DNA from 3 places in the Streptomyces sp. NBC_00096 genome. Region 3 is predicted to be linked to each of the others. Evidence: riboswitches for the same ligand, from Rfam matches in the RefSeq annotation. Region 3 holds a riboswitch; each other region holds the start of a gene.
What was found. Region 3 has a riboswitch for cobalamin ahead of OG904_RS07570 (energy-coupling factor ABC transporter permease). Riboswitches for the same ligand answer to the same signal wherever they lie in the genome.

Region 1 (3,267 bases), 5.1 Mb from region 3:
AGGGGACGCCGGGGATCGGGGTGGAGGGAGCTCCCGCCCCGGTGGGGTTCAGTTCGGTCATCATCTGCGCGAGCTGCGCCGGGGGCAGGAGCCGGCCGCCGACCAGTGCGCGGATGAAGGTGATCAGGTCACCGCTGGTGGACACGACGGCTCCGGCCGCGCCGCCGATGGAGGGGTTCCAGTCGGCGGCCGGGACGGAGAGGTGGCCGAACAGCCCGCGCCGCTGCAGGTAGTTGGTGAAGAACTGGTCGTGGGGCGTCGGCAGGGTGGGTGTGGACCCGGGGAGCACGGTGTGGGTGAGGCCGAGTGGCTGGATGATCCGGCGGGTGACCTCGTCGGCCCACGGATGCCCGGTCACCCGCTCGATGATCATGCCGAGCAGGACGTAGTTGGTGTTGCTGTAGTGCATCCCGCCGCCCGGGGCGAACAGCGGCCCGTGGGAGGCGCCTTCGTCGACGAGCTGCTGGGGGGAGTACTCCGGCAGGTTGGGGAAGCTGCTGCCCGCGCTCGCCAGCACCCCCAGGTCGCCGAGGTAGTTGAAGATGCCGCTGGAGTGCTGGAGGAGGTTCCGCACGGTGATGGGCGGGCTGCCGGGCGGGGGGTTGAAGCACTGCCCGGTGCCCGTGTTGCAGCCCGCGACCGGGTTCGTCTTCAGGACCGGGCCCAGCAGGCCGAAGACGTCGTCCTCGAGGCGGACCTTGCCCTCGGCGACGAGCTGGAGCACGGTCGTCGCGGTCAGGGTCTTGGTGATCGAGCCGGCCCGGAAGGGGCTGTCAGGATTGCGTACGGGTGTTCCCGCGTCCGTGGCTCCGGTACCGGTCCAGGAGACGCCGTCCTTGTAGACGCCGGCGATCACCCCGGGGATCCCGTCGCCGCCGACGGCGGTCCCCGCCTCGGCCCGCATGGCGGAGAGCAGGGGTTCGTGGCTGTCGTGTGCGGCGGCCGGTGTGGACGGCAGGCCCATGGCGGCGACCAGGACGGCCGCGGCGGCCACCGCGAGGCGACCCCTTGTGGTGCGTGGCGTGTGCGTGATGCGTGGGGTCTGCGTGATGTGTGTGGTGCGTGTTCTGCGTATGCCTCTCATCGTTCCCCCGTGTCGGTACCGCCGGACGGTGCCGCCCGGTAGCGGCGAAGCTACGCAGGACGGGTCGACAAGGGAAGGGCCGGGCGCGGCGCGCGGCCGCCGGTTGCGGCAGCGGGTCTGGACTTACTAGGACGTCCAACTATATGTTCGTGGGCACAAGGTCCGCGGTGCAGGGAAGCCGGTGAGAAACCGGCACGGTCCCGCCACTGTGACCGGGGAGTGTGCTGCCATCCACACGCCACTGACGGGTTCCGTCGGGAAGGCGGGCGGCACGCGGGGATCCGGAAGTCAGGATACCGGCCGCGGAACGTTCCGTGTTGTCCACGAGGATGGAGCAGACACGCATGGCACCGGTTTGTACCCATGACCCTGGTGATCCGGCGGAGCGCGCGCACCACCTGTCCACGCGCTCGTAGTTCTCACGACCTTCCCCAGCGGCGTGCCCCATCGGGTCCGTCCGCGGCTGCGCCGTGCCATCCCCGGATCCAACCTGACGAGAGCAGGCACCCATGGTCCGTGAACTCACCCATTTCATCGGCGGGAAGCACGCCACCGGAACATCCGGCCTCTTCGCCGACGTGTACGACCCCAACACCGGCTCGGTACAGGCCCGCGTCCCGCTCGCCGGGCGCGCCGACACCGAGGCCGCCATCGCCAACGCCGAGGAGGCGCAGGCCGGGTGGGGCCAGTGGAACCCCCAGCGCCGCTCGCGCGTACTGCTGCGCTTCCTGCAACTGATCGAAGGGGAGCGGGACTCCCTCGCCCGGCTGCTGTCGGCCGAGCACGGCAAGACCGTGGCCGACGCGCACGGCGACCTGCAACGCGGCCTCGAGGTAGTCGAGTTCGCCGCCGGGATCCCGCACCTCCTCAAGGGCGAGTTCAGCGACAACGTGAGTACCGGGATCGAAGTGCACTCCCTGCGCACACGGGGCCTCCCCCTGAGTGGTGGACACGCTGATACTGGATCTTGATTGATCCGGAGGAAGCGAGAAGACCACCGATGGCTCTGAAGGACTATTCGGACGAGTTCAAGGCAGATGCAGTGGCCCTGTACGAGTCCACGCCCGGTGCGACGTACAAGGGCATCGCCGCTGACCTGGGCGTCAACCGGGCGACCCTGCGGGAGTGGGTACTGCGGGACCGCGAACGCCGTGGCGGCACCGCCGCTGCTGTGATGCAGGCCGCCGGCCACGGGGCGGCGGTGTCGCCCAGTGATCCGGACGAGCGGGTCCGGCGGCTGGAGGCCAGGGTGGCCGAGCTCGAGGCCAGTGAGCGCAAGCTCGCCACCGAGCGGGACATACTCCGCAAGGCGGCCAAGTATTTCGCCGGAGAGACGAACTGGTGACCAGCCGCTTCCAGTTCGTTGACGACCACCGGGCCACCTATGAGGTGAAGCGGCTCTGCCAGGTCCTGGACGTCAACCGGTCCAGCTACTACAAATGGCTCGCCGGCGCCCAGGCCCGGGCCGCCCGGCAGCGCGATGACCAGGTCCTGGCCGGGGAGATCCGCAAGGTCCACAGCGAGTCCGGTGGCGCTTACGGCTCACCACGCGTGACCGCCGAGCTCCGCGAGAAGGGGCATGTGGTCAACGAGAAGCGGGTCGCCCGGGTCATGAGGACGCACTCCGTCACCGGCATCCGGCTGCGCAGACGCGTCCGCACCACCGTCCCCGACCCGTCGACCACACCGGTCGCAGACCTGTTCCAGCGAGACTTCACCGCCCCTGAGCCCGGGCGGAAATACATGGGCGACATCACCTATCTCCCGCTCGCGGGAGGAAGTTCCTCTACCTCGCGACCGTGCTGGACTGCTTCAGCCGCAAGGTCGTGGGCTGGTCCATCGCCGACCACATGCGCACCGGCCTGGTCGCCGACGCACTGCGGATGGCCGGCTCGACCCGCGGCAGCCTGGACGGCGCCGTGTTCCACTCGGACCACGGCGCCCAGTACGGTTCCCGGGCCTACGCCAGCCTCTGCGACCAGCTCGGGGTGACCCGTTCCATGGGCGCGGTCGGCACCAGCGCCGACAACGCGGCCTGCGAAAGCTTCCACGCCTCCCTGAAACGCGAGACCCTCCAAGGAGACCCCGACTACGGCGATGCCGACACCTGCCGCCGAACCGTCTTCGCCTGGCTGACCCGCTACAACACCCGCCGCAGGCACTCCGCCAACGGCCACCTCAGT
Region 2 (3,267 bases), 3.7 Mb from region 3:
CCGCAACTGCTCCAGGCAGTCCGTGACGATGCCGAGCAGCTGTTCCTGGCGTCCGCCGTGGTAGCCGCGCGCGCTCATCTCGCCGACCGGCTTGCCCAGCAGCACCACCTGGCTGCTGCGGTCGCTGCCCGGCTTGAGCAGCACCGGGTTCATCAGCGCGGTCGGCTCCACGCGGGCCGCCTGTGCCTGCATGGCCTGCGCGCGGCCGATCTCGGCGCCCTCCCTCGTCACGAAGGAGTTCAGCGACATGTTCTGGGCCTTGAACGGGGCCACCTTCACACCGCTGCGGGCCAGCCACCGGCAGATGCCCGCCGTGACCACGCTCTTGCCGGCGTCCGAGGTCGTACCGGCGACGAGGAGTCCCCCGCCGCGCTTCGCGCCGCTCATGCGCGCCCCTTTCCTGTACGGGAAGTGCCGGCCATGCGGGAGACCAGCATCCGGGCGGCCACACAGGCCCCCAGCGCCACCCAGGTCACCTGGCGCGACAGCCGTACCGCCCGTTCGATGTCGGCGACCTCCACGGGCCGCCCGGCCGCGCCGTTCAGCACGGCCCGGTGTTCGACCCGGCCCCCGTAGGCGAGGGTCCCGCCGAGCCGTACGCCCAGCGCCCCGGCGAAGGAGGACTCCACCGGTCCGGCGTTGGGGCTCGGGTGCTTAGCGGCGTCCGCGCGCCAGGCCCGTACGGCTCCCGCCCGGTCGGGCCCGGCCAGGACGGCGGCCAGCGCCGTCAGCCGGGCGCCCGGCCAGCCCGCGACGTCGTCCAGCCGGGCGGAGGCCCAGCCGTAGCGCAGGTGGCGGGGGGACTTGTGGCCGACCATCGCGTCCAGGGTGTTCACGGCGCGGAAGGCCAGCAGCCCGGGGACGCCGGCGACGGCGCCCCACACCAGGGCCCCGACCACCGCGTCGGAGGTGTTCTCGGCCACGGACTCCACCACGGCGCGGGCCATCTGCTGCTCGTCCAGGGCCTGCGGGTCGCGGCCGCACAGGTGCGGCAGCCGTTCCCGGGCCGCCGCGGCGTCCCCGGCGGCCAGGGCTCCGCCGATGGTGCGGGCCTCGCGGCCCAGCGAGGTGCCGCCCACGACGGCCCAGGTGGCGGCTGCGGTGAGGGCGATACGGGCGGCCGCGGGCCGGGAGCGCACGGCGCGGGCGCCGAGCGCGCCGACGGCGGCCGCACCCCCGGCGCACACCAGCGTGTGCAGGGCGCCCCGCGCGCGGTCGTCGCGCCACAGGGCGCGTTCGACGGCGGCGGCGGCTCGTCCGAAGGCGGCCACGGGGTGCCCTCGGCGCGGATCCCCGAGGATCCGGTCGCCGATCAGGCCGGCCGTGGCGCCGTACGCGAAGACGCGATCGGCACGCATGGTGGCAGGTATGTCCTCGCTCAGGGTCCGCGCCCTGGTTCGACGTGTCCGGCGGTGAGAGTTCCTGGCTCCCGGACGCACTCGGGCCGAGTGCTCCGGTGACAGTGGCGGGACCGCGCCGGATTCGCACCGGACTTCCTCTCCATGCCGCCGTAATGGCTCGGGCAGTCCACCACGCAGCGCGAATGCCCGTCAACTCGCCGTTGACCTGCGGTGGGGTGGTGGTGACGGGTGGGCCGGGGCATGCGAAAGCTCCCCCCGGGAGGACCCGGAGGGAGCCGTCGCCATCAGGTGACGCAGGTGACGCAGGTGATGCATGTGGTGCGGGTGACGCGAGCGACGCGGGTGGTTCAGGCGACGATCAGGTAGATCCCGTAGCTCACGGCCGCCGCGCAGAGCGCGAAGCAGGCGTAGGCGCCGCTGCGGGCCAGGGTGGCGGCGCCGCCCCGCTCGGTGGCGGCCTCGTGCTTGGACAGGCCCATCAGACCCAGGGTGAACAGGGTCACGAGGACGACGGTGGCGCTGAGGCTGACCCCGAAGACGGAGCCGAGTGCTGCCCAGTCGATCTTCATGCTGCGGATTCCTCTGTCGTTCTCGGGGTCAGACCGCGGCGGCGGGAGCCGCGGGGGTCGCCGGGGCGGCCGGGATGGTGGCCTTGAAGGCTTCGTCGGTCACCGCGGCGGTCGTGCCGGCGGCGGGGGTGCCCGCGATCGGCGGGACGGCGACGGCGGCCATGGCCGTGGTGACCACGCCCGGCTCCCCGGCGGCGGCCGGGGCCACCTCGGTGACGTTGGTGTGGTCGACGACCTGGCGGCGCGAGATGAACCAGATGGCGACGCAGGAGCCGACCAGGAAGAGCGCGACGGCGGTGACGCCGATGTCCCCGGTGCGCATGACCAGCTCGGCGCCGGAGGCGACCAGGGCCGCGGCCGGCAGGGTCAGGCCCCACGCGATGAACATGCGGGTGGCGGTGGACCAGCGGACCACACCGCCCTTGCGGCCCAGGCCCGCACCCATGACGGCGCCGGAGCACGCGTGGGTGGTGGAGAGGGAGAAGCCGAGGTGCGAGGAGGCGAGGATGACGCTGGCGGCCGAGGTCTGGGCGGCGAAGCCCTGCTGCGGCTGCAGGTCGGTCAGGCCGCTGCCCATGGTGCGGATGATGCGCCAGCCGCCCAGGTAGGTGCCCATCGCGATGGCCATGCCGGCCGAGACGATGACCCAGACCGGCGGGTTGGAGCCGGGGGCGATGGCACCGCCGGCGACGAGCGCCAGGGTGATGATGCCCATCGTCTTCTGCGCGTCGTTGGTGCCGTGCGCGAGGGAGACGAGACCGGCGGAGGCGATCTGACCGGCGCGGTAACCCTTGGCCGAGGTCTTCTCGCCCATGCCCTTGCCGACCTTGTACGTGACCTTCGCGGCCAGGTACGCGGCGACGCCGGCGACGATCGGAGCGGCGATCGCGGGGATCAGCACCTTGGTGACGACGACGCTGCCGTTGACCGCGCCCATGCCGGCCGAAGCGACCGCGGCACCGATCAGGCCGCCCATCAGGGCGTGCGAGGAGCTGGAGGGCAGTCCCACCAGCCAGGTGACGAGGTTCCAGAGGATCGCGCCGACCAGGGCGGCGAAGATGACCTCCGGCTGGATGCCTTCCTCGTTGACCAGGCCCTTGGAGATCGTCTTGGCGACCTCCACGGACATGAAAGCGCCGACGAGGTTGAGCACGGCGGACATGGCCACCGCGGTCTTGGGCTTGAGGGCGCCGGTCGAGATGGTGGTGGCCATCGCGTTGGCCGTGTCGTGAAAACCGTTCGTGAAATCGAACACGAGAGCGGTGATGATCACGATCCCGAGGAGAAGCGTTATGTGCTCCATTTACCCAGGCTTCTGTTTGACGTCAGTGGTTCGT
Region 3 (3,267 bases):
GAGCTGGGGGACGCGCACGGGGCGGCGTACGCGGGCTGGCTGCTCTCCTACCTCGCCCGGATCCAGGGCCGGCTCGACGAGGCGGCCCGGCGCTGCCGGCGCATCGCGCCCGTCTTCGAGGCGGCCGGGGACCGCTACGGCCAGGCGCACGCCCTGCGCGGGACCGGTCAGGTGCTGCTCGCGCGCGGCGAGCCGGAACGCGCCCTGGAGGTGCTGCGCGAGGCCCTGGCCGTGGCGGTGCTGGGCGGCGCGGCCTGGCCCCGGATGTGCGTGCTGCGCTGGGTCGCCGACGCGCAACGGCTGCTGGGCCGGCTGGACGAGGCGGAGGCCGGCTTCGGGGAGGTGCTGGCCTTCACCCTGGGTTCCGGCGATCTGGCCGGGCAGAGCGCGGCCCGGATCGGGCTGGGCAGGATCGCCCAGGACCGCGGGGACACGGCGGGGGCCCTGCGCCACCTGCGGGAGGCCGACGCGCTGGGCCGCCGGTCGGGGCAGAGCCTGGTGCGGGCGTTGGCGGCGCCCCCGCTGGCCCGTGCGCTGCTGGCCTCGGGGGACGCGCCGGCGGCCCGGGCGGTGCTGGAGGAGACCCTGTCGAGCTGCCGCAGGATGAACGCGCGGCCACTGCTGGCGCAGCTGGAGTCGGCGCTGGCCGACGTACCGGGGTAGGGGGCGTCCCCTACCGGTGCTCGGGGTTCGGGAAGTCGAAGCGGCAGCCCGCGTCCCACAGGGAGCGCTGGTTGCCGTGCGCGGGCATCCCGCCGTTGCGCTTGAGCAGCGCGGCGAGGTGCATGAGGTTCCAGCTCATGAAGGCCGTGTTCCGGTTGGTGAAGTCGTTCTCGGGGCCGCCGGATCCGGGGTCCATGTACGAGGGTCCCGGCCCGGCCTCGCCGATCCAGCCGGCGTCGGCCTGCGGCGGGATCGCGTAGCCGAGGTGCTGGAGGCTGTAGAGGACGTTCATCGCGCAGTGCTTGACGCCGTCCTCGTTGCCGGTGATCAGGGCCCCGCCCGCGCGCCCGTAGTAGGCGTACTGGCCCTGCTCGTTCAGGATCGAGGAGCAGGCGTAGAGCCGCTCGATGACCTGCTTCATCACCGAGCTGTTGTCCCCGAGCCAGATCGGGCCGCAGAGCACGAGGATGTCGGCGTCCATGATCTGGCTGTAGAGGACCGGCCACTGGTCGCTCTCCCAGCCGTGGTCGGTCATATCGGGCCAGACACCGGTCGCGATGTCGTGGTCGACGGCCCGGATGAGCGAGGTCCGCACCCCCGCGGCCTCCATCACCGTACGGCTCCTGCCGATCAGGCCCTCGGTGTTGCTGGGCTCGGGTGATCGCTTGAGCGTGCAGTTGACGTAGACGGCGGTCAGGTCGGAGTAGTCGAACGGGTTCGCGGTATCGGTATCGGTGTCGGCAGCCACGCCACCAGCCTCGGCGCCGCCGGGCTCGGCCGCCACCGGGCCGCACCCGTCCGGGCCCGGGGCGGGTTGGTACCGGTCCGTGCGGCCGACTAGGGTCAGCGGGCCTTGGTGTTCGGGAAACCGGTGGGAAACCGGTGCGGCCCTCGCCACTGTGATCGGGAAGTCCGGCTCCACTCCTGCGGGAAGGCCACTGGGCTGCGCGGGGGTTTCCGTGCTGCCCGGGAAGGCGGGGCCGGGACGGCAGCACCCGTGAGCCAGGAGACCGGCCGGGGCGCGTTGTCCATCCACGAGGTGCTGGAGAGGTCTCCCCACTCATGCATATAGCCGAGGGGTTCCTGCCCCCTTTGCACGCGGCCGCCTGGGGCGCCGCGTCCGCTCCCTTCGTCGTCCACGGCGTCCGCTCGCTCACCCGCGAGGTGAAGGCCAACCCGGAGAGCACCCTGCTGCTGGGTGCGTCCGGCGCGTTCACCTTCGTCCTTTCCGCGCTGAAGATCCCGTCGGTGACGGGCAGTTGCTCGCACCCCACCGGCACCGGGCTCGGGGCGATCCTGTTCCGGCCGCCGGTCATGGCGGTGCTCGGCACGATCACCCTGCTCTTCCAGGCCCTGCTGCTGGCCCACGGCGGGCTCACCACCCTCGGCGCCAACGTCTTCTCGATGGCGATCGCCGGCCCCTGGGCCGGTTACGCCGTCTACCGGCTGCTGCGCCGGTTCGACCTCCCGCTGATGGTGACCGTCTTCTTCGGCGCCTTCTTCGCGGACCTGGTCACCTACTGCGTCACCAGCGTGCAGCTCGCGCTGGCCTTCCCGGACCCGGCCACCGGGTTCCCGGGCGCGCTCGCGAAGTTCGGGGCGATCTTCGCGGTCACGCAGATCCCGCTGGCCGTGAGCGAGGGCCTGCTGACCGTGCTGGTGATGCGGCTGCTGATGCAGGCCAGCAAGTCGGACCTGGTCCGGCTCGGGGTCGCGAAGCTGACGCCCGCCCGCCCCGGGGAGACCGAAGCGGAGGTGGCGGCCCGATGAGCGGGATGTCCCGGAACACGAAGATCAACGGCCTGCTGCTGCTCCTGGTGGCGGCGCTGGCTGTCCTCCCGATCGCGCTGGGGATGGGCGAGGGCAAGGAGGAGCCCTTCGCGGGCGCCGACGCGCAGGCGGAGTCGGCGATCACGGAGCTCAAGCCGGACTACGAGCCGTGGTTCTCGCCGCTGTACGAACCCCCCTCCGGGGAGGTGGAGTCCGCACTGTTCGCGTTGCAGGCCGCCCTCGGCGCGGGTGTGCTCGCCTACTACTTCGGCGTCCGCAAGGGCCGCCGCCAGGGCGCAGCCGCCGCGGCCGCGGCCGCAGCCGCTCCGTCCGCCTTCCCCGCCGCGGCCGCCGCCCCCGCCACCTCCGCCGCCTCCGCCGCGGCCCCCTCCCCTGCCGCCGCGGAGCCCTCCGCCCCGGCGCGCGCGGAGTCGTAGGCGGTGCTGCCGATCGACGTGGCGGCGCACTCCAGCCGCTGGCGCGGCCGTCACCCGCTGGAGAAGGCCCTGCTGGGTATCGGGCTGACGGTCACCGCCGTCTGCCTGCCGCCCTGGCCGGGCGGGCCGCTCGTGGCCGCCGCCACCCTCACCGTGCTGCTGGGCCCGGCGGGGGTCGCCGGGCGGCAGCTGTGGCGGGCCTTCCGGCTCCCGCTCGGCTTCTGCTTCACGGGGGCGCTGCCGCTGCTGTTCGCGGTCGGCGGCCCGGCGGGTCCGCTCGCCCTGGCCCCCGACGGCCCGCGGCACGCCGCCGAACTGCTCCTGCGGACCTCGGCGGCCTCGCTGGGGCTGCTGCTGTTCGCTTTCACCACCCCGGTCTCCGACGTGCTGCCCCGGC

Region 1: linked by a shared signal. The riboswitch ahead of OG904_RS30985 (aldehyde dehydrogenase family protein) and the one ahead of OG904_RS07570 (energy-coupling factor ABC transporter permease) in region 3 are both predicted to bind cobalamin.
Region 2: linked by a shared signal. The riboswitch ahead of OG904_RS24215 (cobalamin biosynthesis protein) and the one ahead of OG904_RS07570 (energy-coupling factor ABC transporter permease) in region 3 are both predicted to bind cobalamin.

The regions. Positions count from the first base shown of each region.
Region 1 covers NZ_CP108221.1:6,923,308-6,926,574, reverse strand. Annotated here, with positions in the region: gene OG904_RS30990 (serine hydrolase domain-containing protein) at 1-994, opposite strand, end outside; cobalamin riboswitch at 1,218-1,404, shown strand; partial or broken gene OG904_RS30985 (aldehyde dehydrogenase family protein) at 1,594-2,010, shown strand; partial or broken gene OG904_RS30980 (IS3 family transposase) at 2,085-3,267, shown strand, end outside.
Region 2 covers NZ_CP108221.1:5,483,777-5,487,043, forward strand. Annotated here, with positions in the region: gene OG904_RS24210 (cobyric acid synthase) at 1-387, opposite strand, end outside; gene OG904_RS24215 (cobalamin biosynthesis protein) at 384-1,358, opposite strand; cobalamin riboswitch at 1,397-1,547, opposite strand; gene OG904_RS24220 (hypothetical protein) at 1,709-1,930, opposite strand; gene OG904_RS24225 (anion permease) at 1,959-3,233, opposite strand.
Region 3 covers NZ_CP108221.1:1,822,314-1,825,580, forward strand. Annotated here, with positions in the region: gene OG904_RS07560 (AfsR/SARP family transcriptional regulator) at 1-663, shown strand, start outside; gene OG904_RS07565 (flavodoxin family protein) at 674-1,411, opposite strand; cobalamin riboswitch at 1,501-1,697, shown strand; gene OG904_RS07570 (energy-coupling factor ABC transporter permease) at 1,726-2,433, shown strand; gene OG904_RS07575 (energy-coupling factor ABC transporter substrate-binding protein) at 2,439-2,870, shown strand; gene cbiQ (cobalt ECF transporter T component CbiQ) at 2,874-3,267, shown strand, end outside.